DNA from 2 places in the Stenotrophomonas muris genome. Region 1 is predicted to be linked to the other one. Evidence: predicted binding sites of a transcription regulator. Region 1 holds the regulator's gene; the other holds the start of a gene.
The links. Region 1 encodes FliA, which starts transcription of late flagellar genes. Its sites were predicted from a motif close to TAAAGTTTNNCNNNCNNNGGCCGATAA; they were not measured.

Region 1 (15,485 bases):
GCTGAAGCGGCGGAGCATTGCGGTCATCTCGGTCGTGGCGGCCAGCATCCTGCCGGCTTCGTCCTTGCTGGTGGCCTGGGTGCTGACGCTGAGGTCGCCGCGGGCAACCGCCTGGATGGCATGCACGGCCTTGCCCAGCGGGCCGGTCACTGCACGCGAGATGACGATGGCCAGCGCGGCGGCCACCAGCGACAGCAGCACGATGCAGCCGATGATGGCGATCATGCTGGTGCGATGGGTGGCGTTGGCGTCGGCGATCTTGCCGTCCATCTGCCCGGCGATGTGGGTGCCCAGTGCCTTCATCGCAGCGAACAGGTCGCGGCGCGCCGGGCGTGACTGCTCATCGGAGATCTGCTGGGCCTGCGCGCCATCACCGGCGGCCACGGCGTCGCGCATCGCCTTGTTGGCGGCGAAGTAGCGATCCAGCTGGATGCTGGCGGCGCGATACAGTTCGCGCTCCTTGTCCAGCGCCGGCAGCGCCGCGTACGCCGCCAGTTCGTCATGTACGGCCTTGGCGGTGTCGTCCATGCGCTTGTTGTAGTCGGCGACCTTCTCCGGCTGGTCGAGCATGCTCAGCTGGGCCAGTTCGTAGGTGCGGAACTCACCGAGCTGCGAGCGCGCCTCGCCCAGGTGCTGGACCGAGGGGATATCGTTGCCGGCCATCTCGCGCAGCTGCGCGTTGGCTTCGCTCAGTCGCAGCAGGGCGAACGCGCCGAGGACCAGGGTCATCAGGGTGGTAAGGGTGAACCCCACGGCCAGCTTGCGGGCGATGGGCAGATCTTGGAACCACTTCATGCAGGGTGCTCCAGGTGGGCAGAGTGCCGGCGTCTGTGCGCCGGTTTGGGGGTGGTTGCAGAGCGAACGGTGGTGCCCGGTGGGGTTCGGTGACGGCCGTCAAAGCGAAATAGCGGCGCAGTCCGGATGGACTTTATGGACGCATGTCACATTCGGTGGCGTAGGGATGACGGCGCGGAAGTGCTGCAACGGCGGGGCGTTCGCTTGCATGGCGTAGTTGCATGCGAAAGCACGGCGCCGACGGAGTTCACGGAAGAGGTGGGGTCAGATCCCTTTCCGCAGGAAAGGGATCTGACCCCACCGCCGGGGAGCGCGCAAACAAAAACCGCCGCCCCGAGGGGCGGCGGTTCAGTGCACGCTTGCTGTGTAGATCAGGCGGCCTGCGGTACCCGCAGCGAGCGCACCAACCCGCCGATGTCGACGATCAATGCGACGCGGCCGTCGCCGAGAATGGTCGCACCGGACACCCCGCCGATGCGGCGGTAGTTGTTCTCGATGTTCTTCACCACCACCTGCTGCTGGCCGACCAGTTCGTCCACTTCCAGGGCGATCTTCTGGCCATCGCCTTCGACCACCACCACCAGCGATTCGCTGCCGGGTGCACGGTTGCCGTAGCCGTAGTACTCGCTCAGCGACAGGATCGGCAGGTATTCACCGCGCACGCGCAGCACGCGGCCTTCGCCGGCCATGCTGCGGATGTCCTCGGCTTGCGGCTGCAACGCCTCAAGCACATAGGCCAACGGCAGGATCAGGGTCTCACCGGCTACCGCCACGGTCATGCCATCGAGGATGGCCAGGGTGAGCGGCAGGCGGATCAGCGTGCGGGTGCCAGCGCCGAGGCTGCTTTCAATCTGCACCTCGCCCCCCAACGCCTGGATGTTGCGGCGGACCACGTCCATGCCGACGCCACGACCGGACAGGTCAGTGACTGCATCGGCCGTGGAGAAGCCGGGCTGGAAGATCAGGTCCCAGACCTGCGAATCGGTCGGGTTGTCCGGCACCGCCAGGCCGCGCTCGGTGGCCTTGGCCAGGATCTTGGCGCGGTCCAGGCCGCGACCGTCGTCGCTGACTTCGATGACAATGTGGCCGCCCTGGTGCGAGGCCGCCAGGGTGATCGTGCCGGTTTCGTCCTTGCCTGCACCGCGGCGCACGTCGGGCATTTCCAGGCCGTGGTCGATCGAGTTGCGCACCAGGTGCACCAGCGGATCGGCGATCTTCTCGATCAAGCCCTTGTCCAGCTCGGTACCTTCGCCGACGGTGCGCAGCCGCACCTGCTTGCCGAGGCGGCTGGACAGGTCGCGGACCAGGCGCGGGAAGCGACGGAACACCGCATCGACCGGCAGCATGCGCACGCCGATCACCGCTTCCTGCAGGTCGCGGGTGTTGCGTTCAAGCTGGTCCAGGCCAGCGAACAGGCTCTCGGCGTGAACCGGGTCCAGCGCATGCGAGACCTGCTTGAGCATGGCCTGGGTGATGACCAGTTCGCCGACCAGGTTGATCAGCGCGTCGACCTTGTCGACGCTGACGCGGATGGAGGTTTCCGCTTCCTGGCTGGCGCCACCGCTGGCGGCAGGCGCGGCGGGTGCCGACGGCGACGCTGCCGCCGGAGCGGGAGCAGCCGCGGCCGGCGCCTGAGTGGCCAGGCTCGGCGGTGCGGCCGGACGGATGTCCAGCTCGCAGTCGTCCAGTACCCACGCGAAGGTGTCTTCGATCTTGCTGCGCGGCACCTTGCCGACCAGACCCAAGTCCCACGCCAAGTGGGCTTCGAGCGGATCGAGCTGCGCGAAGCCCGGCAGGCGGTCCATGCGCGCGGCGACCTGCAGCGAACCGAGGTGTTCCAGTTCGCGGATGATGCGCAGCGGGTCGTTGCCGCTCATGAACAGCGACGGCGCCGGGGTGAAGCCGATCTGCCAGGCTTCCGGCGTATCGTCCACCTTGGCTGCGGCGGCCGCCGGGGCGCTCGCTGCGGCCTGGCCGGACAGAACCGCTTCCAGGCGTGCCTTCACCGCAGCGACGGCAGCCGGATCGGCAGCCTGGCCATGTTCGGCTTCGCGCAGCAGGGCGCGCAGCACGTCCACCGAAGACAGCATGGCGTCGACGGCGTGGCCTTCCAGTGCCCGTTTGCCGGCGCGCAGCTCATCGAGCAGCGTTTCCAGCACGTGGGTCAGGCCGGCGATCGCGTCGAAGCCGAAGGTGCCGGCGCCGCCCTTGATCGAATGGGCAGCGCGGAACACCGAATTGATGATCTCCGCGTCCTGCTGCCCCGATTCCAGGGCCAGCAGGCCAGCCTCCATCGCGTCGAGGCCTTCGCGGCTCTCCTCGAAGAAGGTGGCGTGGAAGCGTTGCAGGTCCATGCTCATGGCAGTGGTGGTCCGGAAGCGAAGAGGGGGAGCGGTGCCGGGCGATCAGCCCAGCACTTTCTGCACGGTGGCGACCAGCTGTTCGGGATTGAACGGCTTGACCAGCCAACCCGTGGCGCCAGCGGCCTTGCCTTCGGACTTCTTGTCGGCGGCAGATTCGGTGGTCAGCATCAGCAGCGGGGTGAACTTGTAGTCCGGCAGCTGGCGCAGTTCGCGGATCAGCGCGATGCCATCCATGTTCGGCATGTTGACGTCGGTAACCACCGCATTGAAGCGCTGGCCCTTGGCGCGACCGAGCGCGACCGCGCCGTCTTCAGCTTCTTCGACGGCAAAACCGGCCGAGGTGAGGGCGAAGGACACCATCTGGCGCATCGACGCCGAATCGTCCACCACCAAGATACGTGCGCTCATGCAGCGTTCTCCACAGATTTCAGGTTGTCATGGGTTACGTCCAGGCCGAGGGCCTGGGTGACGCCCAGCAGGCGCGCGGCGTCACGGAAGGTTGCAGTGCAACCGTGGAAGCCGGTGCCCAGGCCTGCCTCGCGGCGGGCCTGCACGAACGCACACAGCACCTGCACGGCGGCCGTGTGGATGCGGGCGACCTGGCTGGCATCCAGGGTCAGCTCGCCTGCCTGCTCCACCAGGGGGGCAAGGCGGTTCTTGAGCTCGGTAGTGCTCTCGATGCCGAGATCCCCACCCAGTTCGACAGTGCTCATCGTTGCTCCGGACAAACGGTTCCGTGATCCATAACGGCACCCCGGTGGGGTTCTTTAGAAGAATCGACGCGGTGCGTCGATGCGGTCGCTGTTGAAAAGGGGACGGAGGGGATTAAGTCGCAAGCGACCTGGCTCTGCCGCAGCCCCTCGGCAACGTCGACCGCGCAGTGGGGATGTAAGGTGTTGATCCAACGGATCGACTCCTTGCGTCCCCGACAGGCACCGCTTCGGCGCCAAGCGCTGAGCCACTTGCGACTTAATCCCCTCCGTCCCCTTTTTGGGGTTCAGCTCAACAGCCGTGTGGCGTCGAGCAGGATCATCGGGCGCTGGCTGACCCGGGCCACGCCGCGGAACAGGTCGTTGGAAATCTGGCAGATGCGTGCGGTATCGGGAGGTTCGATCTGCGAATCGGTGAGGTTGGCGACATCTTCCACTGCCGACACGCGCAGGCCGATGGTCTCGCCGTCTTCTTCCAGCACCACGATGCGGGTCTGGGCGTCGTCCTCGGCGGCAGCCGCGCCCAGGTGCAGGCCCAGGTCCATCACCGGGACCACCTGGCCGCGCAGGTTCATGATGCCCAGCATGGCGGCAGCGGTGCCGCGCAACGGCAGCAGCGGCACCGGCAGCACGACCTCCTGGACCTTCAGCAGTTCCAGCGCATAGGCCTGGGTGCCGCAGCGCAGGCGCAGCCAGCGCGAGGTGCGTTCACCGGCGCGACGGTTCTGCGGATGCGGGCTGCGGGCCGGTTGGTGGGCCTGCGCCTGCAGCTCCTGCCAGGTGCCGGGGCGGTTGCCTGCGGGTGCATCGACGGCGACGCGCGGCGGCGGCGTGGCGGCGCGTGCGGCCGGGGCCGGTGCAGGGCGTGCCGCCGGGGGTGCCACCGGCGCTGCGACCACGGCGGGCGCCGGCGCAGGCACGTCTTCGCCACCAGCGGCTGCCTCGAAGGCGGCCTGCAGGCCGGGGCTGTCGGTGTGGGCGAGACGATGGCTGTCCGCCGGGTCGGTCTCGTAGATCACTTCGTCCGGCAGATCGTCCCAGGTGGGTTCCGGGCCGGTGTTCGCAGCGGCCGCAGCGGGTGCCGGCGCGGTTTCGTGGATGACCTCGTCGGGCAGGTCATCCCAGGTCGGCTCGCGTTCGGTGGACCCGGCGCTGGCCGGCGCGGCGGCGGCCTCGAAGGCGGCCTCCAGTGCAGCCTCATCCTCGGCCGGGGCCGCGACGACGGCATCCGTTTCGTTGACCACTTCAGCGGGCAGGTCGTCCCACGTGGGTTCGCGTTCGGCATCGATCACGCTGACGGGCGCGGACGCGGCATCGAAAGCGGCTTCCAGTGCGGCATTGTCCACGGCAGGGGCAGCGGCAACGCTCTCGGTTTCGGTTTCGTAGATCACCTCGGCCGGCAGGTCATCCCAGGTGGGTTCGCGTTCGGCGGCGGCTTCGGTGGCCGTGGCCGGGGCGGTGCTGATCGGCGCGGGGAGGGGAGCGGCGGCCGGGGCGATCGCCTCGCCCAGCAGTTCGTCCAGGTAGTCGTCGAGGATGCCGGTGCTGTTCATGCGGCCTGCTCCAGGGCGCGGGCATCCTCGCCGAGGATCCAGTTCAAGGCGCGCCGGTAGGCAGCCAGGCCACGCCCCGGGTAATCTTCGCCGACGCTCGGCAGGGTCAGCCCGGCGGCGTTGCTGATGCGGGTGTCGATCGGAATCGCGTCTTCCCAGACGCGGCTGCCATGGCGGTCCTGCATGGTGCGCAGCGATTCGTTGCCGGCGCGGGTGCGGCGGTCGAACAGGGTTGGCAGGATCGAGATCGGCAGCGGCCGGCGGCGCGAACGCTCGACCATCTCGCCGGTGCGGACCATGCCATCCAGGCCGTGCAGCGCCAGCGGCTCGGCCTGGGTCGGAATGATCAGGCGATCGGCGGCAGCCAGTGCGTTGATCATCAGCAGGCCGAGCGTCGGTGCGCAGTCCAGCAGGATGTAATCGTGCTGGCCCTGGTGGCGCGCCAGCGCGTTCTGCAGGGCCAGGCCGAGGCCGGGTTGGTTGGCGCTACGGCGTTCAAGCGTGGCCAGCGCGGACTGCGCGCAGACGTAGTCCAGGCCCTGGATGTTGCTGGCATGGCACAGGCCGGACAGGTCCGCCGGCGGTGCGCCGAACAGCTCCAGCACGCCGGCCGGCGGCGGGTCCACCGGCACGCCGAAGGCGCGGCTGAGCGAAGCATGCGGATCGAGGTCGATCAGCAGCACGCGATGGCCGAGCGCGGCCAGGCCGCGGCCGAGGGCGAGGGTGGTGGTGGTCTTGCCGACTCCGCCCTTCTGGTTGGCGACTGCCCAGATGCGCATCGGATTACTCCTTCATTGCCGGGGGAACGGCGGCGCCGACGCGGCTGCCAGCCGGCACCGGTGGCAACGTCACCGGTGCGATGGGGGAGGTGGGGGCGCTGGCCGGCGTTGCGGCGGCCTGTTCGGTGACGGTGCTGCCGGTGGCGCCGGTGGCTGCGTTCAGGCGCTGGCCGAGCGGGTCCACCGAATGCGAGGTGTCGGCCAGGATGATGACCATCACCCGGCGGTTGCGGTTGCGGCCCTGTGCGCTGTCGTTCTCTTCGCGCGGGCGGAACTGGCCATAGCCGACCATCGCCAGCCGCGACGGCTGCACGCCCTGGTCGGCGAACAGATGCACCACGCTGGCGGCGCGTCCGGCCGACAGCTCCCAGTTCGACGGGAAGGTGGCGGTAGCGATCGGCACGTTGTCGGTGTGGCCTTCCACGCGCACGCTGTTGGGCACGTCGCGCAGCACCTCGGCCAGGCTGGCCAGGGTCTGCCGTGCATGTACGTCCAGTGCGGCCGAGCCGGTGGGGAACAGGATGTCGCTGTTGATCTCGACCTCGATCCACAGTTCCGTGCGGCGCACGCTGATCATGCCGCGGTCGATCAGCGGCGCCAGGGCGGCGGTGAGGCGGTCGGCAATCGTGTTGAGCTGGCGCTCGGCACGGGCGATCTGCTCCTGGTTGTGCACCGACACCGGCATGCGCATCTGCGAGGCCATCGACGGCAGCAGCGTCGGGTCGTGCGAGGGCGCCGGCGCGGATGGTCCGATCTTGGTGCCGGACTTGATCACCGACGGGCTGTCCCAGCCGCCACCCTGCACCTGCTTGTTGCCCACCTGCACCGGATTGATCGTGCGCGGCGCGCCACCGAAGGCATCGGTGAGCGCGTCGGCCATGATCCGGTACTTGCCCTCGTTCACCGACGAGATCGCGTACATGACCACGAAGAAGGCGAGCAGCAGCGTCATCAGGTCGGCATAGGGGATCGCCCATGCCTCGTGGTTGGCGTGCTCTTCGTGGTGCTTGCGGCGGGCCATGTCAGTGCAGGAAGCCGGAGAGGTTGGTTTCGATGTTGCGCGGGTTCTCGCCCTGGGCGATCGAGATCAGGCCTTCGATGACCATTTCGCGGTCGCGCGTGTTGTGCGAGATCACGCTCTTGAGCTTGGCGGCGATCGGCAGGAACAGCAGGTTGGCCGAGGCGATGCCGTAGATCGTGGCGGTGAACGCCGCAGCGATGCCGTGGCCGAGCTTGCTCGGGTCGGCCAGGTTCTTCATCACCGCGATCAGGCCCAGCACGGCGCCGATGATGCCGAGCGTCGGTGCGTAGATGCCCATCGCTTCGAACACCTTGGCGCCGGCCTGGTCCTGGTGTTCCTGGCTGCCCAGTTCGATTTCCAGCATGTGCCGCATCGATTCGGGCTCGACACCGTCCACCAGCAACTGCAGGCCCTTGCGCAGGAACGGGTCCTGCTGCGCCTCCACCTGCGATTCCAGGCCGAGCAGGCCCTGGCGGCGGGCGATGTTGCTCCACTCGACGATCTGCTGGATCAGTTCGCGGCGATCGCTGTGCGGCGGGCGCACGACCCAGCGCACGATCTTGAACGCATGCTTGAACACCGCCGGCGAGGTGTGCAGCAGGATCGCGGCAACGGTGCCGACGATGACGATCACGAACGCCGCAGGCGACCACAACGACGCCAGGCCGGCGCCCTTGAGGATGCTGCCACCGACCAGCGAGGCCAGGGCGAGAAAGAGTCCAATGAGGCTGAGTCTATCCATGGATCCGGTATCGGCTTGTATGAATGGGACTTGAGACACCGGTACGGGCTACTGGTGCGACTTCACGGTTTTACGGGTTCAGCAAGCGGGTCAGTCGTGCGGGCTGCGCAGGCCATCCACATCCAGGATCAGCGCCATGCGACCATCGCCGATCAAGGTTGCACCGGCGTAACCGCGCAGGCCGCGCAGGGCCTTCGGCAGTGGCTTGATGACCACTTCCTCGCGCCCACGGACCTGGTCCACGACCAGGCCGAAGCGCGCTTCGCCGGCCTGCAGCACCACGATGGTCAGCAGGGTCGATGCGGCCGGGGTCACATCCAGCCACTGCCGCAGATCGACCAGCGGCAGCGTGTGCGAACGGCGGTCGAGCACGGCACGGCCATCGAACCAGCCCAGCGAGGTGCGCGGCGCGTGCAGTACCTCCATCACGCGCGCCAGCGGCAGCGCATAGACGTCCTCGCCGGCCTGCACCAGCAGGGTCGGCAGGATCGCCAGGGTCAGCGGCACGCGGATCAGGAAGCGGCTGCCGCGGCCCAGCTCCGACTGGATCTGGATCTGCCCGCTGAGTTCGCGGATGCGCGACTGCACCACGTCCATGCCGACGCCGCGTCCGGAAATATCCGTGACCTGCTGCTTGGTCGAGAAGCCGGGCAGGAACACCAGGTGCAGGCACTCCTCGCTGCTCAGGCGGGCGGCGGCTTCCGGATCGATCAGGCCCTTCTCGCGTGCCTTCGCGCGCAGCTTTTCCGGATCGATGCCGGCGCCATCGTCCTGCACCTCGATGCTGACGTAGTCACCTTCCTGCTGCGCCGACAGCCGCACATGGCCCATCCGCGGCTTGCCCTGCGCTTCGCGCAGGTCGGGCATTTCCACGCCATGGTCGATGGCGTTGCGGACCAGATGCACCAGCGGGTCGGCCAGCGCTTCGACCAGGTTGCGGTCGAGCTCGGTCTCGGCGCCGATCAGCTCCAGGTCCACTTCCTTCTTCAGCGAGCGGGCGACGTCGCGGGCGACCTTGGGGAAGCGCGAGAATACCTTGCCCACCGGCTGCATGCGGGTGCGCATCACCGCCGACTGCAGGCGCGCGGTGGCGATGTCCAGGGTGGACACGGCGCGGTCCAGCTCCTCGTCGCGCAGGCGCGCACGCAGGGTCTTGAGCCGGTTGCGCGACAGCACCAGTTCGCCGATCAGGTTGACGATCGCATCCAGGCGCTTGGTGTCCACGCGCACGGTGTGTTCGGCTTCGGCCAGCGGCTTGGCGGCCGGCTTGGCCACCGGTGCCGGTGCGGTGGCCGGGCGCGGGGCGGCGATCGGTGCCGGCGCCACCGCAGCCGCGGGCCTGGCGCCGGGTGCGGCGCCACCGTGCAGCTGGTCGAGCAGGGCTTCGAACTCATCTTCGCTGATCTGGCCGTCGTCGGCCTTCTTTGCCGGCGCCACCGCAGTCGGTGCGTTGCCACCGTGCAGCTGGTCGAGCAGCGCCTCGAACTCGTCGTCGGTGATCAGGTCGCCGGCACCGGCCGCCGGTGCGGCGGCAGCGGCGGCAGGCGCTGCTGCACCGCCATGCACGTCGAACTGGGCGATCAGGTCCGGCGGTGCATAGCCCGGCTCGGTGCCGGAAGACACGGCATCGAGCATCGACTGCAGGTAGTCCAGCGATTGCTGGGCGGCGTCGAAGTGATGGGCCTGCAGCACGGCCTGGCCGGCACGTGCAGCGCCCAGCGCCTCTTCAGCGGCGTGGCACAGCTCGACCATGGCGGTGACACCGAGGAAACCCGCGCCGCCCTTGAGCGTGTGGTAGCCCCGGAACACCGCGTTGAGCTGTTCGGTGTCCTGCGGTGCCTGCTCCAGCGACACCAGCTGTTCGCCGAGGCGATCCAGGATTTCCTGTGCCTCGATGATGAAATCGGCAGTGATGTCGTCGGATACCGCGCTCATGCTTACAGCCCCAGATCCGACAACAGGTCGTCGGCGTCGTTCTGCGAGACCGCGTGGCGGTCCAGTCCCTTCAGTGCCGGCCCGGCCAGTTCCGGGTCGGTGCGATGCTGTTCCGGCGGCAGGCCGAGCGCGCCGAAGCCTTCATGCACGCGGCGGACGATGCCGACCACGCGACGGATGATCTGCCCGGTCAGGTCCTGGTAGCTCTGGGTCAGGGCGATCTCGGTCAGGTTGTGGCGGATGCGCTCGAGCTGCACGTCCTGGCCTGGCTGCAGGCCTTCGGCGCGCAGCTGCTCGGTCAGGCTGCGGCATTCCTCGGCCAGGTCCAGGGTGCGGTGGGTAGCCTGTTCGGTCATCGCCACCACGTGGTCCAGACGTGCGCACGCATCGTCCAGTTCGCCGGCCTCGCTGGGCACGGTCGGCAGTTCGCCCAGGGCCTGCCCCAGCTCGCGGGCCAGCCGCGAGAGGCCACTCATCATCGGCTGCGTGCGCAGCGCGACCAGTCCGTCGATGCGTTGCCGCCAGGCGGCTTCGTCACCGGACTCCAGGGCATCCAGGGCTTCCTGCAGGCGCAGGGCGAGGGCGTTCTTGTCGACCGTGGTATCCATCAGGCGCTGGCCGCCAGGCGTTCGAAGATCTTGCCCAGCTTCTCTTCCAGCGTCTGCGCGGTGAACGGCTTGATGATGTAGCCGTTCACGCCGTTCTGGGCCGCTTCGATGATCTGCTCGCGCTTGGCTTCGGCGGTGACCATCAGCACCGGCAGGGTCTTCAGCTTGGCGTCGGCACGGATCGCCTTGAGCAGTTCGATGCCGGTCATCACCGGCATGTTCCAGTCGGTGACGACGAAATCGAAGGGCTGGCTCTGCAGCAGCGACAGCGCGGCATGCCCGTCCTCGGCTTCGGCGGTGTTGGTGAAGCCCAGATCGCCCAGCAGGTTCTTGACGATTCGACGCATGGTCGAGAAGTCGTCGACGATGAGGATGCGCATGTTCTTGTTCAAAGCAGAGTTCCTTTGTTGTTCATTCCGGGCGGCCGGGGGCAGTCGCCTCGGGGATGTTCATTCTTCCAGGCCGGCGTCGACGGCCTCGAAAATCTTCAGGCGGCCGCGCAGGCGCAGCACGGCCTGGCCATGGATCTGGCAGACCCGCGACTCGCTCACGCCGAGCACCGCGCCGATCTCCTTCAGGTTCAGCTCCTGCTCGTAGTACAGCGAGAGCACCAGCTGTTCGCGCTCGGGCAGGTGGCCGATGGCCTTGCCCAGCTCACGGCCGAACTCGCCGCGCTCCAGCACCTGTTGTGGAGTCGGGCCGCCCTGGGCGACAGTATCCAGTTCGCCCTGGTCTTCGATGCGCGACTCCAGGCTCAGCACCTGGCCACGTGCGGCGTCTTCCATCAGGCGCAGGTATTCGGGCAGCGGCATCTCCATCGCGGCGGCCACTTCGGTGGCGCTGGCGGCACGGCCCGTGCTCTGTTCCAGGCGGCGGATGGTGGCGGCGGCATCACGGGCACGGCGGTGCACCGAGCGCGGCACCCAGTCGCCACGGCGGATCTCGTCGATCATCGAGCCGCGGATGCGGATCGAGGCATAGGTCTCGAACGAGGCGCCCTGGTCGGCGTCGTAGCTGCGCGAGGCTTCGATCAGGCCCATCATGCCGGCCTGGATCAGATCATCGACTTCGACGCTGGCCGGCAGGCGCGCGGCCAGGTGGTGGGCGATGCGTCGCACCAGGTCCGAATGCTGGGCGATGACCTCGTTGGCCGCCGAGCGCTGGACTTCCCTGTACTGGTGGGCGGCGCCTTTCATGCGGCCACCCCACGCTGCTTGAGGATGCGTTCGAGGAAGAACTCGACGCCACCGCGCGGTTCGGTCGGTGCCTGCCAGCGCGCGGTGCGGCGTGCGATCTCGGTGATCGCCAGCGCCGACGGGCTGGATGGATAGGCCTTCACCACCGGCTGCTGGCGCTGCACCGACAGGCGCAGCCAGTCATCCTGCGGCACGCAGCCCAGGTAGTTCAGCGAGACATCGGCGAGGAACTTCTCGCAGACGCGGGTCAGCTTCTCGTACAGCACACGGCCCTCGTTCGGGTCGCGCACCATGTTGGCCACCACCTGGATGCGGTCCACGCCGCGCTCGCGCGACAGCACCTTGATCAGTGCGTAGGCGTCGGTGATCGAGGCTGGTTCGTCACAGACCACCACCACGGTGTCCTGCGCGGCCTGGCAGAAGGTCAGCACGCCGTCGGTGATGCCGGCGGCGGTATCGACCACCATGATGTCCAGCTCGCGTTCCAGTTCGGAGAACACGTTGACCAGGCCGACATGCTCGGCCGGGGCCAGCTCGGCCATGTGCCGGCGGCCGGAAGCGGCCGGGACCACCAGCACGCCGTTCGGGCCTTCGACGATGACGTCGTCCAGCGAGCAGCGGCCGGCCACCAGGTCGGCCAGCGTAAAGGTGGGGTTCAAGCCCAGGATCACGTCGATGTTGGCCAGGCCGAGGTCGGCGTCCAGCAGCAGCGTGCGCTTGCCCATGCCGGCCAGCGCCACCGCCAGGTTGGCGGACACATTCGTCTTGCCCACGCCGCCCTTGCCGCCGGTCACCGCGATGGTGCGCACAGGGCCGAGCGGCTCGCTGCGGGTGGCCGACAGCGGGAAGGTCTTGGTCAGCTTGGCGTACTCACGCGACGGCATGGTTCAACTCCGGGTTGCAGGGCATATCGGCCGCTCGGCGCAAATCTTCAAGGCGAAGTACAAGATTGGCTGCACTGGCCCGGTGCAGGTCCTCCGGGACGTCCTGGCCATCGGTCACCCAGGTGATCGGCAGGACGTGGTCCACGGCCACCGACAGGGCGTTGCCGAAGCGGCCGGTCTCGTCCAGCTTGCTCAGCACCAGGCCCTGCAGGTTGGCCGCACCGAAGCGGCGCACCACCTCGTCCATGTCGCCGAAGCTGGTGTTGGCCGGCAGCACCAGCAGGGTGCGCACCTGGCGCGCGGCGCGCAGCCACTGCAGCTGGGCGGCCAGGGCACGGTCGCGCGGGCCCAGGCCGGCGGTATCGATCAGCACCAGCTTGTAGTCCTTCAAGCGTTCCAGCAGCTGGTCCAGGTCGGTGCCGCTGTTGGCCTCGTGCACGGCGATGCCGAGCTGGCGGCCGTAGCCATACAGCTGTTCACGGGCGCCGATGCGGGTGGTGTCGGTGGTGACCAGGGCGACGTCACGCGGGGCGTGCTTCTCGGCGAAGCGCGAGGCCAGCTTGGCGATGGTGGTGGTCTTGCCGGCGCCGGTCGGGCCGACCAGCGCGATCACGCCGCCTTCTTCCAGCGGGTCGACCGGGGCGATCGGCAGCTTGCGCGAGATCAGCCCCAGCATCAGGCCGCGGCCACGATGGGCTTCGGTTTCCAGCGGGATCTGCATGGCCACGTCGCGGGCCAGCCCGGCGTCGAAACCGTACTCGTCCATCAGGTCCAGCGCGGTGGCGCGCACCGGGCTGCCACGCAGGCGCTCATCGGTGAAGCGGTTCATCTCGCGCTCGATCACCTGGCGCATGCCGGCCACTTCCTGGCGCAGCTGGCGGATCTCGGCGTCGTCCTGGGCAACCACGGTCAGCGTCGGTGCCGGGGCCAGCATGGGGGCCGGGCTGGCCTCGATAGCGGCTTCGACCGCTGCCGGTTCGCTGGCGGCGATCCCGGGCTGCGCGTCGATCACGGCAGCGGTCGGCAGCGGCGGCGGCAGCACGGCCGGGGCCACGCTTTCGTGATGCGCCTCGTGCGGCGGGTCGATCTGGAAGCGCGCGCGGTTGGCCGGCACGGTGGCGGCCGGTGCAACGATGGCCTCGGCGAACGGGGCGAAGATCTGGTCCGGCGGTGCCGGTTCGTTGACGGCGGCGCGGGCCAGGGTGGCGGCGAAGCCGGTGCTGCCCCGGGTCGGCACGATCTCGTCGGCGCTGTCCAGGGTGCGGCCGGTGGCACCGACGGCGGCGCGGGCGAGGGCGGCCACTGCCGAGGTGGTGGCCGCGACCGGTTCCGGCGCCGGGGTGCTGCTGCGGCGGCGGGTGACGGCGGCGATCACCGCGTCGGCGGCGGTGCGCGGCTTGGGTGCCGGCGGCGGTGCGACGTCACGGCGCGAGGCTTCCAGTGCACGCTGCACGGCGCTCTCGTCGTAGTTGGCGGCGGCGACGATCTCGATGCCTTCCTCGATCCGGCGGTTGGACAGGATCACGGCGTCAGGACCATGTTCCTTGCGCACCAGGTTCATGGCCGAGCGCATGTCGGCGGCGACGAATCGTTTGATTTTCATGCTGTGGTCACGGGGCGAAGACGGCGGGGTGGCGGTCGGAGAACTCGGGTGGTCGGTGGTCTGCACGGTGCGGGTTCCCCTTGGTATCTGTCTGTTGCGTTGGTTCGAAAGTGGTGTCTGTTTTCTGGCGCATCGCAGGGCGGCGTCAGCTGATCGTTCCGACCAGCTTCAGGCGCTTGTCCTCCGGCACCTCGCTGTAGGCCAGGACCGACAGCGACGGAACGCTGTGGCGGACCAGGCGGGCCAGCGCGGCGCGCACCGGGCCAGGTACCAGCACGACCGCGGGCTCGTTGCGGGCTTCCTGCTTGCTGACACATTCGGCCAGGCTCTGGTGCAGTCGCTCAGCGAGTCCGGGTTCCAGCGCGGCGCCGTTGCCCTGCGTGGACTCCTGCAAGACACGTTCCAATTGCGGGTTGAGGGTGAATACCGGCAGCTCCGCCGACATTCCGGCGATCTCCTGCACGATGAAGCGGCCCAGTGCGGTGCGAACAGCGGCGGTCAGCACGGCCGGGTCCTGGCTGCTGGGCGCATGTTCGACCAGTGCCTCGGCGATCTTGCGCAGCTGGCGGATCGGAATGCGCTCGACCAGCAGGTTCTGCAGCACGCGCACCACCGCCGACAGCGGCAACGCCTTCGGCGTCAGATCTTCGACGAGCTTGGGCGCGCTCTTGGCCAGGTTGGCCAGCAGGTGCTGCACTTCTTCGTGGCCGAGCAGTTCCGGCGCGTGCTCACGGATCAGGTGCGACAGATGGGTGGCGACCACGGTGGCCGGATCGACCACGGTGTAGCCCAGCGTTTCGGCCTGGGCGCGCTGGTGCGGCTGGATCCAGGTGGCGTCCAGGCCGAACGCGGGGTCCTTGCCGGCGATGCCTTCCAGCGCGCCGAGCGCGCTGCCCGGGTCCAGCGCCAGCTCGCGGTCGGGGTGGATCTCGGCGGTGGCCACCGGCACGCCGTGCACCAGCACGCGGTAGCCGTTGGCCGGCAGTTCCAGGTTGTCGCGGATGTGCACCGACGGGATCAGGAAGCCGACATCCTGGGTGAGCTTGCGGCGCACGCCCTTGATGCGCGCCATCAGTTCGCCGCCCTGGTTGCTGTCCACCAGCGGGATCAGCCGGTAGCCGACCTCCAGGCCCAGCGGATCGACCGGGCGCAGTTCGTCCCAGCTCAGTTCGGCAGTCGGTGCCGGTGCGGCCGGGCGGCCGAGTGCGTTGAGTGCGGCGGCATCGGTGCCACCGCCTGCCGCATCGGCAGCCGGCGCCTTGCCCTTGCGGTACAGCTTCCAGGCGATGAAGCCGA
Region 2 (15,485 bases), 540 kb from region 1:
GCGCTGCGGCAGCACCGGTTGCGCCACGCCCGGCACCTGGGTCGGGTGCAGCATGCTGGCGCTGCCGCCCGCCGTTGCTGCCGGGGTCGGGGCCTGCGCCACGGCGGCAGGCGCTGAGCCCTCGCGCTGCTCAAGCCGATCCAGGCGCTGCTGCATGCCTTCCAATGCCTGGCGCATGGCAGCGATTTCCTGCCGCAACGCCTGCGCATCTTCCTGGCCATGCTGCTGCGCATACGCTGGCGCGATCGCCAGTGCGGTCGAACAGGCCAGACTCAGTACCGCCAAGCGCATTGCATCCTCCCTGGACAAACATTCGCAGCGCGCTGGCCGGATACAGGCGCACAGTGCCCTGGCCTCGCGTTGCCGTTGCTGGAAATGCGGATACTGCGTTGACGACACCGGCCAGCCTGCATCCGGCAGGCAACAGGACGATGACACTGCCCTGCCCGCACCGGTGTCGAGTCCATCAAGGCCGCGCTGCCAGAGAGGTGGCGACCGCAGCGGTCTGGGTAACAATCGGGGAGTGAGAGTGTCGTGAATGGCTGTGCCGACCGCCCTGGTTCAAGGCATGTCTGGCGCGGCATCCATGGCGCGTTGACGCTGTATTCCATGCGTCAACAGGCTAATCCGCCTGTCGTTTTTGACCTTGATTGGAATCAAGGCGCGATGCTTGATGTCAGTCACGATTCAGATGTGACGACGAACAGCTGCTGCGCAGCCCTGCTGCCCTCTCCGCCCGCCGCAGGAGCGCCGAAATGCAACAGGCCCGCATGCTGCCATGCGGGCCTGTCGGTTACATCACGACGTTGGCGGCGATCAGCGCGGACCCAGCACCGTCTGCAGGTCGGCGCCCTGCGGCAGGCCCGCGCGACGCTGCACCTGCCCTTGTGCATCCTGGAACAGGATGCCCGGCGTGCCCTGGAAGCCCATCTCGATCATCAGGACCTGGTTGGCATCAAGCTTGCCTGCGATCTCGCGACTGATGCTTGGTAGCGCCTTGATGCCGCCACGGTCGAACTGGTGCTCATTCTCCAGCAGCGCCGCGCTCGGATCACGCGCCGCGAGGATGGCGGCGGCCTTGGCCGGGCTGTCCTCGCGGATCACGCCGACCATGATGTGGCGCAACTGCACCTTGCCGGCGTCAACCCACGGACGCGCCGCTTCCCAGAACTTGTGGCAGTACGGGCAGTTGGCATCGCTGAAGGTATAGACCACACGCGGTGCATCGGCCTTGCCGTCACGCACCCAGGCGCTGGCTTCCAGCTTGGTCCACATCTTGGCCGACATCGGTGCAGCGACCAGCTTCTCCACCGCCTCGGCGGCCACATCGTTGCCTTCGGCATCGAACAGGCTGCCCACCAGCACATGCTTGCCGTCGGCGGTCACGTACGCGGCGGCGGGCTGCTGCCCCCCCACCACGCCGGCGAAGCCACGCAGGCCACCCGGCGCATCGAACTCGGCAACGACTTCGAAGCCGTGCTTCTCGATGCCTTTCAGCACTGCGGGACGGTCGCCCTTGGCCGCGGTGGCCGGAGCGCCGGCGGCCGGCGCTGCCGCCGTCTTGCCCGGCGGGGTCTGGGCCTGGCTGCAGGCGGCCAATGCCAGCATGACCGGCAGCAACAGCACCGCCGGAGCGATGCGCAGGGAAGTCGACAACATGGGAACTCCGTAATGAGATGCCCGCGCAGGCTACCGCAGCCGGCGCAGTTTGTGTTCAAGGCCCGCCGCGGTCAGTTCGCCAAGGTGCAGTTCACGCAGGCGACCTTCGGCGTCGAAGAACAGCGTCGACGGATAGGCCTGCACACCCAGCACGGTTGACGCGGAGGCGGTATCGTCCAGCAGTACATTGCCCAGCCGGAGCTGTTCGGATGCAATGAAACCCTTCACTTCGTCCAGGGTTTCCCCCTGGTTGAGGAACACGAACTGCACGTCGGTGTGGGTCTGCTGTGCGGATGCCAGCACCGGCATCTCGCGCCGGCAGGGCCCACACCAGCTGGCCCAGAGATTCAGCACCAGTGGCTTGCCCCGGAACTGCTGCAGGTCGATCACGCGCCCCTGCAGATCGGCCACCTGCACCGCCGGCAGCGGCATCCGCTGCTCCTGCCAGGCTGACAGCAGGTGGCTGCCCACCACCCACGACACCACGCCCACCAGTGCGCCCGCCAGCACCGGCGCACGCAACGCGCGCCAGAGCCGCAGCCGCCAGGTGCCCCACGCCAGGCCCGCAGCCAGCACGACTGCAAGGTGATACCCACCGTCGGCGATCTGCAGGATGCTCCACGGGGCCTCACGGTAAAGCGCGAAGTTCAAGGCGACGAAGCTGATGCGTCCGCACAGCAGGCCGATCAGCAACATGTCCAGAACCAGGCTGGCCGCGGAAGGCACTGCCATCCCGTCTTTCCGACGCGGCCACAGGCGTGCTACCGCCATGGCCAGCAGCACGCACATCAGGATCAACACCACCGGCATCGGCACCGGTCCCACACTCGACATCAGCCCACCTGCCCCATCATCCGTTACCTGCATGGTCGAAGCGTCGCGCCCAGGTTGCAAGCGCGACGCCTACTGCAGGCATCAGGCCACGCTGCGCGGCATCTGCATGCCGGGCGCCGGTTGCAGCCCGCGCAGGCTGCCTGCCACCGATGACAACAGCGGCCGCTCGCGCCGCTTGTTGTGGACCAGCCGGCGATAGTTGGCCGGCGTCATTCCAACAATGCGCAGGAACAGACGACGGAATGCGCTCTGGTCGGCATAGCCCACGCCCCAGGCCACTTCATCGATGCCCGCCCCCTGCTGCAACAGCGTCTGCGCCTTGGCGATACGCAACCGCTGGCAATACTCGATCGGGCGCAGGCCGGTGGCCTTCAGGAAGCGCCGCTGCAGGGTGCGCGGCTCCAGCCCGGAAATCTCACAGATCGCACCGAGCGTGGCGCCGCGCGCAGCGGTGGTATGCAGCCAGCGTTGCGCCTTCAGTACGTCGCGATCGCCGTGGGCGAAGTTGGCACTGAAACGCTCGAGATCCTGCTGGATCGCCGCCGGAACCGTGATCCCCAGCTGCTGCGCCACGGAACTCGCCACGCCCTGGCCGTGCAGCCGGTACAGCAGGCGCAGGGCGAGGAAGCGCCAGGCCTGGGAACCGGCCACCGTCAGCAGGTCGCCGTCATCGACCAGCGCGCGCTCGCTGGGTACCCAGCTGGCCGACTGCCCCTGCAGGCCCGGATGGCGCCCGAGGTCCGGACCACTGACGGTGCGCCCAGCCAGCAGACCGGCGCGTGCCAGCATGCTGACACCGTCGCTGGCGGCAGCCAGCAGACTGCCACCGTCGTAATGCGCGCGCAGCCAATCCAGCAGCACCTCATCGGCGCGCAGGCAGACGCCCTGGCTGATCTGGCCAGGCACGGCGATCACGGCGGGGATGTCCGCCTCGAGCATCTCCGCGCCGGCAATGCGATGCACGCCGGTCTGGCTGGCCGGCACGATCCAGCGGGTCACCAGGACACGCTTGAATGGACGGCGCTGCTGCTGGGCAAGCCGGTTGGCGACATGTGCCATCTCGGTCAGCACGGAGGCGGCCGACGGGTCGCCTCCTGGGTATTCGACCACCGCGACCTCGACGAATCCTTCGTTCCTGAATCCTTCCACAGACCATCTCCTCGGTTCGTTGCAGGCCGTCCAGCGGCCGGTTCAGGCGCAGGGTAGGAACTGCCACGACGGTGGGGCTATGAAGAAAGTTGCAAAGTGCGCTGAATGCGCCGTCAGCGACGAGACCTTGACCCTGGACCAGACTCAAGGCTTCACAATGAGCGGCAGCATCCGCAGGAATCCGCCATGAACATTGGTCAACTGGCACGCCGGGCCGGCGTGCCGATCGATACGGTGCGCTACTACGAACGCCAGCAGTTGCTGCCCACGGCGGCACGCTCGGCCGGGGGCTACCGCATCTTCGGTGAGCAGGACCTGCGCCGGCTGCGCTTCATCCGCCGCGCCAAGACGCTGGGCTTCAGCCTGGAAGAAATCGCCGAACTGCTGGCGCTCAGTGACCGCCACTCACAGGACATGGGCAGTGTGCGCGACACGGCGCAGGCCCGGCTGCAGGACATTGCACAACGCATGGCCGAACTGCAGCGCATGCACACCGCGCTTTCTCAGCTGGTCGACGCCTGCCCCGGCCACGGCACGCTGGATCAGTGCCCGATCCTGGCGGCGCTGACCGACGACGCGGCATAGCAACGCGCGTGAAGAAAAGTGCAACAAATGCTTGCCAACCCCCGGGGGCAAGGCTATTATTTCGCTCCTCAGCGACGTGGGGCCATAGCTCAGCTGGGAGAGCGCCTGCATGGCATGCAGGAGGTCAGCGGTTCGATCCCGCTTGGCTCCACCAATCTTTCGGCATTAGGCCGTCGAAAGGTCGCTAAAGAACATTGATGAGAATTGCGTCCCCATCGTCTAGAGGCCTAGGACATCACCCTTTCACGGTGGCGACCGGGGTTCGAATCCCCGTGGGGACGCCACTCATCACGAACAACGAGGACCCGGCCGATAACCGGGTCTTTTTTGTTCACCGCCTACCGGCATTCAGGTTGTGGCGTTGCGGTTCCCCTGCCCTCGTGGCGACGGTCGAACCGGAACGAAAAAAGTTCAAAAAAAACTTCCACAAACGTGAACACGCAGGTATGATAGGCGGCTCGGTAACACGGGGCCATAGCTCAGCTGGGAGAGCGCCTGCATGGCATGCAGGAGGTCAGCGGTTCGATCCCGCTTGGCTCCACCACTTTCGACATTAGGCCGTCGAAGGTTCTACAACTTGAAGTTTTTCGTGCGTCCCCATCGTCTAGAGGCCTAGGACATCACCCTTTCACGGTGGCGACCGGGGTTCGAATCCCCGTGGGGACGCCAGTTTCAAAACGGACTCTGCTCCCGGCAGATCATCCGGAGTTTCATGGGGCCATAGCTCAGCTGGGAGAGCGCCTGCATGGCATGCAGGAGGTCAGCGGTTCGATCCCGCTTGGCTCCACCACTTCGACATTAGGCCGTCGAAGGTTCTACAACTTGAAGTTTTCGTGCGTCCCCATCGTCTAGAGGCCTAGGACATCACCCTTTCACGGTGGCGACCGGGGTTCGAATCCCCGTGGGGACGCCAATTCTTGAAAACCCCGACTCCGATCGGGGTTTTTCTTTGCCTGTGATTCCTGGGAAGGCCCTATCCACGCATGGTGTGGATGGCTTCACCCCGATTACGGCTCAGAACCGCCGATACATCCCGATCGATGCCGGTGCCGTGGGCGCGAAACCAAACTGTGCGTACAACCGATGCGCCTCGCCATCGGCCAGCAGGCTGACGTACGCCGATGGCGGCAGGTTGGCCTGCATCCAGCCATCCAGGCGCCGCATCACTTCCTTGCCCAGGCCCTGCCCCTGCAACCGCGGCAGCACCGCGATATCACAGACCTGCAGGTGGCAGCCGCCATCGCCGACGATACGGCCCATCGCCACCAGCTCAGTGCCCTGGTAGGCACACACGCCGAACAGCGTATTGGGCAGCGCGCGGGCGGCCGCTTCCCGGGCCTTGGCACTGAGGCCTGCAAGCACGCGCAACCGGCAGTAGTCCTCGACCGTGGGCACGGCTTCGCGGAACTGGCAGGTGATGGAATCAGTCATGCGGCATCTCCAGATGGGTCGGGCTATCCTGCCGCATCCACGTCGCAGCCGCTGCGACCCAGGCCCCCAGAGTCCCATGTGCTATTCCGCCCTGATCCGCGCTGACTACGCCAAGCTGGTACGCGAGTTCGGCGCCATCCTGTCGCTGGAGGAGTTCGCCGAACTGTACGCACACGATCCAGGCAAGAAGCGGCCGAAGACGCCGAAGGCGATGGATGACGGGTTCGCCGGTGCGCGTACCGAACAGGGCCGGGACATCGTGGCGAAGATCCAGCAATGGCATGCGCAGGAGCAGCAGGCACTGGAGGCTGAACTGGTCCGGCAGCGCGAACGACGCGATATTGCCCATGCCACGCTGGCCACCCGGCCCACGCAGAAAGCGCGCAATGACCTGCGCGTGGCTGGCAACCGCATCGAGCGCGCGCAGGCCCGGCTGGACGACCTGCATCGGGTGCAGCTGCTGCCGCGCGACAACCGCATTTTCCCCGGCACCTACGCGCCGGTGATGGTCAGCGAGAACGGCCGGCGCGTGATCAAGCCGATGCGCTACCAGTGCCGGTTGCCGGACAAGCCGGCGCGCAACGACGTGCTGTACCCCGGCACCTACAACGCGCGGCGCGACAGCCTGGAAGGTTACTGGCGGGGTGCGTTCGGACTGCGCCACGGCGTGGTGGTGGTGCAGGCGTTCTACGAGCACGTGCCCCGCCACGCCATCGCCGGCCGCAGCCTCGGTGCCGACGAAAAGGAGCAGGACGTGGTGCTCGAATTCCGCCCCGATCCACCCCGCGACCTGCTGCTGGCCTGCCTCTGGGCGGAATGGGAAGGACCGGAAGGCCGCCTGCTTTCGTTTGCCACGATCACCGACACACCGCCCAGCGACGTCGCCGCTGCCGGGCATGACCGCGGCGTGGTACCGATCCGCAGGGAACACCTGGACGCCTGGCTCAACCCCGAACCGGATGATCTGGCGCGCCAGTACCGCATCCTCGATGACCGCGAGGAAATCCGTTACGTGTACGAGGAAGCGGGCTGAGCGCCGGACGCGAATGAAAAACCGCGCGTGGGCAGGGCTCCTGGATCAGGGGTTGCCGCCGCGCATCGCAGACGTGAGGATTCAGCCCCCGCAGCTTCCCCCTGCCGGTGCGTGGCGAGCGGCTCAGGCCTTGGCGCTGGAGCGTCCCACCGCACGCGCCAGCGCCCGCGACAGATCGGCCGACAGGTACGGCTTGACCAGCAACAGGCCGGCCAGCATCGGCGCAGGCAGCTGCTCGGCCAGCATCCCGGTGGCCAGCACGAACGGAATGCCACGCGCCGAAAGCGCTGCAGCCACTGGCTCACTGGTCTCGTTGCGGGCCAGCCGGTAATCCAGCAGGGCCACGTCAGGAGTGCTCTGCTCCAGCAGCCGCAGGGCCTCGGACACACTCGCGGCAAGCCCGACCACAGTCGCACTGGCATGCACCAGCTGCATCTGCAGCAGGGCCGCACTCATCTCGTCGTTCTCGACCACCAGCACCCTCAGGTCCTGCAACACTGTCATCAGCTACCGCTCCTGGAGGCAATTGCACGTCGGGAGTATAGCTACCAAGGGGCCAATGCCGACAGGAACCGCCCTGATAGGCTCTCCTACTAGGCATCTCCTGCCGACCTCGGTTACACTCGCATGCTGCCTGCCGGTGTGGCGGAATGGTATACGCAGCTGACTCAAAATCAGCCGGGGGTGACCCCATGAAGGTTCGAGTCCTTTCACCGGCACCACTGCATCAAAGGCCAGGTCCATGACCTGGCCTTTTGCATTTCCCGGGCCGGAGCGCCGGCACTGGCGAGGATGCCCCAGCATGCCCCTCCCACGCTTGCCGACATACTGCGCGCCCATCGCCACGTGCGGGGGCAGCCCCGCGACGTCTGGACGTACGCCCACGTCAACGCCGTCGTGTCACCCCGCTGAAACGAAAATGTGACAGCCGACAAGGTTGCGAATAGCACTAGCGCACACTTTTCTTGCCAGCCTCACCTACTTCTGCCTATCGTGATCCCAGCCGGATCTGGGGGCGGGGGAATGCATGACGTTGCGTGCGGCACTGTTTTTCATGGTCACGCACGCGCTCGTCATTGCCTTGATCGGCCCGCAGGACCCGGTTGGCTCCTACCTGATGCTGATCACCGCCCCCCTTCTGGCCGCTCTGGCCTGCGCGCGACGCGCGCGCGACAGCCAGGCGGCCTGCAAGTGGCGAACGCTGGGCGCTGCCGTCGGCCTGTTCTCGCTGGCCCTGCTGGCCCTGCTGTATCGCAATGTGGCCGGTCTCAGCCCTGCGCAGATGACCGCCTCGTCGCTGATCCTGTATGTGTTCTACCGGATTCCGCTGACCTACGTTGCCGCCAGCCCAGGCGGCGGCAACCGCTGTATCCGTGCGGTGGACCTGGCGGTCATCGCGCTGCTGTGGTTGCTGTACTTCGTGCATACGCGGGCGATGGCACACCTCAACACCGCATTGTGGACGCAATGCCTGCACACCCTGAGCAACGTGCAGAACAGCCTGGTGTTCTGCTTCGCGCTGATCCGCTTCCTGGCCGAGGACAATGCCGACCGCCGCGACTTCTTCCGCACGTTGACGATCTACGCGCTCGGCTACTTCCTGATGGCGCTCTACATCAATAACTGGCAGCCGCAGGTACCCGATGGTGGCTGGGGCGACCTGCTGATCAGCGGGCTGTTCGTGCTGCTGGCAGTGCTGGCCGGCAGCACGTACCGCCCACCGGCGGTGGCTGTGCCGCGCAACCTCCGCCGCATCGTCGATGCCGGCGTGCCGCTGATGCTGCCGTTGCTGCTGATGATGGTGGCGCTGCTGGTGGCACGCCTGCAGCCGACCCTGGCCACCGTGGGGTTCATCGGTGCCATGCTCGGCCATGCCCTGCGCAGCGTGCTCACCCAGGTGCAGATCCAGCGTGAGCGCGACGAGCTGGCGCTGCTGGCCCGGCGCGATCCGTTGACCGGGCTCGGCAACCGGCGCAACTTCGATGAAGCGCTCGGCAGCGCGCACGGCCGCGCCCGTCGCCAGGGCGTGGGGCTGGCGGTGCTGATGATCGATATCGACCACTTCAAGCGACTCAACGACACCTACGGGCATCCGGAAGGTGATCGCCGCCTGCAGGCGGTCGCCGCGATCCTCGACGGCTGCCTGCAACGCGGTGATGACCTGCTGGCCCGCTACGGCGGCGAGGAGTTCATCGCCGCCCTGCCCGCGCCCGACATCGGCCACGCCCTGTGCCTGGGCGAGCGCCTGCGCGCCGCCGTGGAAGCCGCCGCCCTGCCCGCCGCCCAGGCCCACGTGACCATCAGCATCGGCGTGGCCTGGCAGGCCGCGCATGATGAGGGTGACCCGTGCAGCCTGGTCGAGCGTGCCGACCAGGCCCTGTACCGGGCCAAGCATGCCGGCCGCAACTGCGTGCACGCCGCCCCGGCCGTCGAGGCCGGGGAACAACACGCCGACCGCCGCGCCTAGACCGCGCGCAGCACCGCCGCACCATGCATGTGCCCCGCCCCACCCTGCACGCGGAAGCTGGCCACCGTCTGCAGCAGCTGCGCCGACTGTTCTTCCATGCTGCGCGCCGCGGCCGAAGCTTCCTCGACCAGCGCGGCGTTCTGCTGGGTGCCCTGGTCGATCAGATCGACGGCATGGTTCATCTGCTGGATGTCGTCGCTCTGCTGCTGCGCGGCCGTGCTGATCTCGGACATCAGGTCGCTGACCCGGCGCACGTTGACCACGATCTCGTCCATGGTGCGGCCGGCGCTCTCAACCTGCGCGGTACCGGCACCGACATTGGCCACCGACGCATCGATCAGCTGCTTGATCTCCTTGGCGGCACTGGCCGAGCGCTGCGACAGTTCCCGGATCTCGGTGGCGACCACGGCGAAGCCACGCCCGTGTTCGCCCGCACGCGCGGCTTCCACCGCGGCGTTCAGTGCAAGGATGTTGGTCTGGAAGGCGATGCCGTCGATCACGCCGATGATGTCGACGATGCGCCGCGAGGACGCGTTGATCACCGCCATGGTTTCCACCACTTCGTGCACTACGTTACCGCCGCGCGCGGCGACATCGGCGGCACCACCAGCCAGCTGACTGGCCTGCCGTGCGTTGGTCGCGGTGCGCTGCACGGTCTCGGCCAGGCCCTTCATCGACACCGCGGTCTCTTCCAGCGACGCTGCCTGCTGCTCGGTGCGCTGCGACAGATCGCTGTTGCCCTGCGCGATCTCGGTGGCACCGACGGCGATGGTGTCAGCGGCGAACTTGATCTGGCCGATGATCGCGGCCATCGCCTCGACCAGCGAATTCACCCCTTCGCACAGCTCGGCGATCGGCCCGTTCTTGTCGGCGGTGGCCACGCGCCGGGTCAGGTCGCCCTCCTTGGCGGCCGCCACCACTTCACGGGTCTGCGCCACGGCACGCTGCATGGCCTGGTTCTCATGCACCTGCGCGGTGATGTCGGTGGCGTACTTGACCACCTTGAACGGCTTCCCGTTGAGGTCCAGGATCGGGTTGTAGGACGCCTGGATCCAGACCTCGCGTCCGCCCTTGCCGAGGCGCCGGTACTGGCCGGCATCATATTCGCCACGGCCGAGCTTTTCCCAGAACTGCCGATACTCGGCACTGCTGCGATACTCAGGTTCGACGAACAGCGAGTGGTGCTGGCCACGCACATCATCCAGGCTGTAACCGGTGGCAGCCAGGAAGTTGTCGTTCGCCGACAGGATGCGGCCATCCATGCTGAACTCGATCACCGCCTGCGACTTGTCGATCGCCGCCAGCTGGCCGGCCGAGTCGGCCGCCTGCAGCTTCTGCGCAGTGATGTCAGTGGCGAACTTGACCACCTTGTACGGACGCCCCTGCCGGTCCAGCACCGGGTTGTACGAGGCCTGGATCCAGATCTCGCGCTGGTTCTTGCCAAAACGCCGGTACTGGCCCGCGTCATATTCGCCACGACCCAGCCGCGCCCAGAAGTCACGGTATCCGGCGCTGCGCGCCTGCTCGGGGTCGACGAACAGGGAATGATGCTTGCCCTGGATCTCCTCCAGCCGGTAACCCATCGCCTGCAGGAAGTTCTCGTTGGCCTGCAGGATGGTGCCATCGAGGGCGAACTCGATGACCGCCTGGACCCGGTGCAGCGCCGCGACCTGCGCCTCCAGCTCGGCACGGCCATCGGCCGCCGCCTCGACGCCGCTGCGGTGCTGCGGTGCCAGCGCGCCCAGCAGGGCGCGCCACGGCGACCAACGGGTATGCAGCTCGGCCGGCGCCTGCGCGCCCGCCGTAAAGCCTGGAATGAGCATTGTCTGATCCTCGGTGTCCGGTAAGCGGTTGCGACCCGACGGGCGGGATGCCCGGCGGCAACTTCAGTTGCTTGGGACTACAGGTACCGGCAGGCACCCCTCGAGCGGCTGGCAAGAACGTCTGGTGCGGGTGCGATCGGCATAAGGAGCGGCGGAACACACAGCGCGGGCCGCCCGTCGGGGGCAGCCTGGGGTCCTGCAGCGGGCGACTTGAGCGGGATCCAGAGGGAATATCGGCGATGCGATCGGTGGCTTTAGCCGGATTCCGCGACGTCCGTCGCATCTTCAGATGCTGCTGCAGGGATGCGGTAGACAATCGCGATGCACTTCACATTCTGCTCACGCGAGACAGGGGCACCGCCGAGCGGTTTCGCCAGGCGCCGGCTGGGCAGGTTCTGCTCGGCACCGGGTGTCGTCAGGGCATATGTCGCGCGTTGTCGCCGTCACTGGGCATAGCCTTGCCCGGCACGCGGATGCAGTTCAAGCGGAAAAGGTTTGCATGACCAACGGGAGATCCGGTGGCAGATGAAACTGGCCAGCATGCAGCGAACCGCAGGACGCTCACTGACACGGAGATCGCATGTTCCCACGCCTGGCCAGTTTCCTCATCCTGGGCCTGTGCAGCAGCGGCGCCTTCGCTGCCGACGCCACCTACCGCCCCAGCTTCCATCCCGACCAGCTGAAGGGCCCGCCTGCCGGGCGCCCGAACGAAGTGCTGGTACTGGGCACCACCCACTTGTCCGGCCTGCCCAAGTCCTTCCAGCCCGCCTTGCTTGAACCGTTGCTGCAGCGACTGGTCGCCTGGAAGCCCGAGCTGATCGCCACCGAAGACCTGTCAGGCCTGCAGTGCGATTTCATGCGTCGCTACCCGGCACGCTATGCGGAGAGCGTGGCCACCTACTGCTTCGACACCACCGCTGCGCAGGCTGCGACCGGACTGGACGTGCCTACGGCGAACACCCAGGCCGAGCACCTGCTTGCGACCTGGCCGGACGAGCCGACGCCCGCCCAGCGTCGTCGGCTCGCAGCATTGTTCCTGGCAGCGGGTGAACGCGGCTCGGCGCAGGTGCAGTGGCTGCGCCTGCCTGCGTCCGAGCGCAAAGGCGGTGATGGACTGACACCTGCCTTGGTCGAGATCCTCGAAAAAGGCCTGGTTCGCCGCAATGAAACCCACCTGATCGCCGCCGAGGTCGCCGCCCGCCTCGGGCAGGAACGCCTGTGGGCCGTGGACGACCACACGGCCGATTCGCCCACGCCCGCCGAGGATGAAGCGGCGGCCAGCGCGGCCATCACCGGTGCCTGGAACAATACGCACTCGCGCGCGCGGCGGGAGGCCGATGAACGCCTCGTGGCCGATCTGGACAAGCCCGGCGGTGTCATGGCGCTGTATCGGGACTACAACAGCCCGGCGGCGGCGATGGCCGCCTACCAGAGCGACTTCGGCGCGACGCTCGTCGAGCCGTCCTCCAAGGCGTTCGGCCGGATGTACGTCGGTTACTGGGAAACCCGCAACCTGCGCATGGTCGCCAACATCCGCGACGTGCTGAGCCAGCATCCTGGCAGACGCATGCTGGCCATCGTGGGTGCCTCGCACAAGGGCTACTACGAGGCCTACCTCAATCAGATGCATGACGTGCGGCTGGTCAGTGCGGACACGGTATTGCGTTGACGGGAACAGGTGCCGGCCATGCGCCGGCGCTATCCTGCAAGGCCCGATTCGCAGGTGCCGACATGCTGAAAGTGATCGCCGAGGATTTCATCCATCCCGATGCGGTGGACACCGTGCTTCCCCTGTACCGGGAGCTGGTCGCATGCACGCTGCGCGAGCCGCGCTGCCTCGGCTATGAACTGTTCGTCGACCAGAAGGATCCGGGCCACTTCATCTTCATCGAGCTGTGGCCCGACCGCGCCGCGCTCGACCTGCACTGTGCCAGCGAACACTTCCAGCGCCTTGTGCCACAGATCAATGCCTTCCAGTGTGCGCCGTGCCGGTTCCTGCTGATGGATGCCGTACGGGTGTAGTGCCTGCAGCGGGATGCACATGATCGCTGCGGCCATGCCGCCACAGCAACAGGCAGGCCGCAACCGTGCAGGACAGGCTCAGGACCAGCAGCGCGACCGCACCTTGCTGCAACACGGGCAACAACGCCCGTGCGTGCAGGTCGCCGCGCAGCTGTTCGGCGCGTAGACAGGCGGCCAGCGCCAGGCACCAGCCGATCAGGGCCGGAATGAACTTGCGTACCGCAACCGGGTTCCAGGCATTCATGGAGGTTACCTGCGTGAGTGGAGTGCGCGCAGTATTCGCGCGCGTCCTCTCACAGGCTGAGATCAGTCCTCCGCGGCGTCGGGATCGTCACCCGGAAGCTGGGACAACTCGCCCTGCACCTGCACGTTGTTGCGCCCCATCGCCTTGGCCCGGTAGCACTGGGCATCGGCCGCAGCCACCGCCTGGTCCACGCTCATGCCGCCGGCCAGCGGCGCGATACCGATGCTGGCACCGATCCGCAGCCGGTCCTGGTCCCACGGAATGGACAGCGCGGCCAGGGTGTGCAGCAGCTCGCCCCCGATGCGGGCCGCACGCCGCGGCGTGCAACCGGACAGGATGACCGCGAATTCGTCGCCGCCCAACCGTGCCACCACGTCCGAATCGCGCACGCCATGGCGCAGCACGCTGGCCACCGCCCACAGCACGGCATCGCCGGCCAGATGGCCCCAGGTGTCGTTGACCGGCTTGAAGCGGTCCAGATCGATGTACATCAGCGAGGCAGCCTGGCCGGTGCGCTCCACGCGGGTGATCGCCTGCTGCAGGTGTACCTCGAAACCGCGGCGGTTGCTCAGTTCGGTGAGCGGATCGATCTCGGCCAGGTGGCGGGCTTCGCGCTGGCGTGCCCGCTGCTGGGTGTCGTCGCGCAGCACCCACACCGCGCCGCGCACGTGGCCTTCGTCATCGCGCAGCCAGGCGCGGGTCAGGTCCACCGGCACCGTTGCCGTGCCCAGGCGCAGCAGCAGGTCGGCGTGCAGGTCCACCGCGTTGCTCTCCGGGTCCAGCAGCACCGTCACATCCAGTACCGAACCGGGCGCGTACTCGGTGGTCAGCGCCAGCACGTCCTGAACCTTGTGCCCGGCCAGCGACAATGCGCCATCACCGGCCAGGGTGCGCACCGCAGCCGCGTTGGCGTAGTCGATGCGGCCATCAAGGCTGACGCTGAGCACCAGGTCGGCCACCGCATCCAGCGTGATTCGGCTGCGTTGTTCACTCTCGAACAGGCGCTGCTCGCTGCTGCGCTGGGCGGTGATGTCCTGGATCTGCGACACGAAATGCAGCGGTTCGCCATGCTCGTTGCGCACCAGCGACACCGACAGCCGCGCCCAGATGATGCGGCCGTCGCGGTCGAGGTAGCGCTTTTCCAGGTGATAGTGGCTGCGTCGCCCGGCCAACAGGTCCTGTACCAGGGCCAGGTCGGTCTGCAGGTCATCGGGATGGGTCAGGCGCTGGAAATCGACCTGCAGCAGCTCTTCTCGCGGGTAGCCCAGTATCCGGCACAGCGCGTCGTTGACATCCAGCCAGCGTCCTTCCAGCGACACCAGTGCCATGCCCAGTGCGGCGGAGGTGAACGCGCCAGCGAACTTCTCTGCCGAAAGTCGTGCTTCGGCGCGTGCCTGCAGGATCTCGGTAATGTCGATGGCCATGCCGACGTAGCCGATGCGCGTTCCATCGGCACTCTCCATGCGGCTGATCGACAGGCGTACCTGGCGTGACTGGCCATCCTTGCGCAGCAGCGTCCACTGCCGCGAGTAGGTCTGCCCGTCGGCACGCGCGCTCAGCGCCTCGAACACGCCGGGAAGATTGCCATCAGCATCAGCCAGCGGCTGCAACCACGCTTTCAGTTCGGCTGGATCGTGGAAGGCGTCGAGCCGGCGCTGGCCGACCACCTCCGCCGCGCTGTAGCCCAGCAGGCGCTCCGCCCCCGTGTTGAACAGGGTGATGGTGCCATCGGTATCGGTGGCGATCACCGCCACCTCATCGGACGCATCGACCACGGCCTGCAGGCGCTGCCGGGTCTCGGCCGCGTCCTGCCTTGCCTGCTGCAGTTCGGTGACATCGGCATGGGCACCGGCCATCCACAGCGGCTTGCCCTGCCCGTCCCATTCAAAGACCCGGCCACGGTCCTGGATCCAGATCCACTGGCCGTTCCTGTGGCGCATGCGCAGCAGGCAGGCGTAGTTGTCGCTGCGCCCTTCGAAATGGTCGTCCAGCGCTGCATCGGACAGCGCAATGTCATCGGGATGGACCAGCTTCAGGAACGTCTTCTGGCAGATCGGTTCCAGCTCATCCAGGCGATAACCGACAATCTCGGCCCAGCGCGCATTGACCCGCATCTCGCCGGTCTGCACGTTCCATTCCCAGGTACCCGCAGCGGTACCGTCGATGATCATCGCCAGCCGGCGACGCTCTTCCGCCAACGCCTGCAGGCGGCGCTCCAGCAGTCCATTGCCGTGGGTG

Region 2: the regulator FliA is predicted to act here: its motif matches at 11,212-11,238, upstream of ACUVWL_RS04700 (methyl-accepting chemotaxis protein).

The regions. Positions count from the first base shown of each region.
Region 1 covers NZ_CP199879.1:1,595,530-1,611,014, reverse strand. The annotation lists gene ACUVWL_RS07325 (methyl-accepting chemotaxis protein) at 1-795, opposite strand, end outside; gene ACUVWL_RS07320 (chemotaxis protein CheA) at 1,167-3,155, opposite strand; gene ACUVWL_RS07315 (response regulator) at 3,201-3,566, opposite strand; gene ACUVWL_RS07310 (STAS domain-containing protein) at 3,563-3,871, opposite strand; gene ACUVWL_RS07305 (chemotaxis protein CheW) at 4,156-5,421, opposite strand; gene ACUVWL_RS07300 (ParA family protein) at 5,418-6,200, opposite strand; gene motD (flagellar motor protein MotD) at 6,205-7,221, opposite strand; gene ACUVWL_RS07290 (flagellar motor protein) at 7,223-7,963, opposite strand; gene ACUVWL_RS07285 (chemotaxis protein CheA) at 8,054-9,898, opposite strand; gene ACUVWL_RS07280 (protein phosphatase CheZ) at 9,901-10,506, opposite strand; gene cheY (chemotaxis response regulator CheY) at 10,506-10,898, opposite strand; gene ACUVWL_RS07270 (RNA polymerase sigma factor FliA) at 10,956-11,702, opposite strand; gene ACUVWL_RS07265 (MinD/ParA family ATP-binding protein) at 11,699-12,586, opposite strand; gene flhF (flagellar biosynthesis protein FlhF) at 12,573-14,189, opposite strand; gene flhA (flagellar biosynthesis protein FlhA) at 14,335-15,485, opposite strand, start outside.
Region 2 covers NZ_CP199879.1:1,053,969-1,069,453, reverse strand. The annotation lists gene ACUVWL_RS04780 (DcaP family trimeric outer membrane transporter) at 1-291, opposite strand, end outside; gene dsbG (thiol:disulfide interchange protein DsbG) at 817-1,659, opposite strand; gene ACUVWL_RS04770 (redoxin family protein) at 1,690-2,493, opposite strand; gene ACUVWL_RS04765 (GlxA family transcriptional regulator) at 2,575-3,642, opposite strand; gene ACUVWL_RS04760 (heavy metal-responsive transcriptional regulator) at 3,829-4,227, shown strand; tRNA gene ACUVWL_RS04755 (tRNA-Ala) at 4,306-4,381, shown strand; tRNA gene ACUVWL_RS04750 (tRNA-Glu) at 4,436-4,511, shown strand; tRNA gene ACUVWL_RS04745 (tRNA-Ala) at 4,696-4,771, shown strand; tRNA gene ACUVWL_RS04740 (tRNA-Glu) at 4,821-4,896, shown strand; tRNA gene ACUVWL_RS04735 (tRNA-Ala) at 4,942-5,017, shown strand; tRNA gene ACUVWL_RS04730 (tRNA-Glu) at 5,065-5,140, shown strand; gene ACUVWL_RS04725 (GNAT family N-acetyltransferase) at 5,242-5,658, opposite strand; gene ACUVWL_RS04720 (SOS response-associated peptidase family protein) at 5,735-6,691, shown strand; gene ACUVWL_RS04715 (response regulator) at 6,815-7,195, opposite strand; tRNA gene ACUVWL_RS04710 (tRNA-Leu) at 7,328-7,413, shown strand; gene ACUVWL_RS04705 (GGDEF domain-containing protein) at 7,719-9,158, shown strand; gene ACUVWL_RS04700 (methyl-accepting chemotaxis protein) at 9,155-10,981, opposite strand; gene ACUVWL_RS04695 (DUF5694 domain-containing protein) at 11,562-12,650, shown strand; gene ACUVWL_RS04690 (putative quinol monooxygenase) at 12,713-13,003, shown strand; gene ACUVWL_RS04685 (hypothetical protein) at 12,945-13,247, opposite strand; gene ACUVWL_RS04680 (PAS domain S-box protein) at 13,310-15,485, opposite strand, start outside.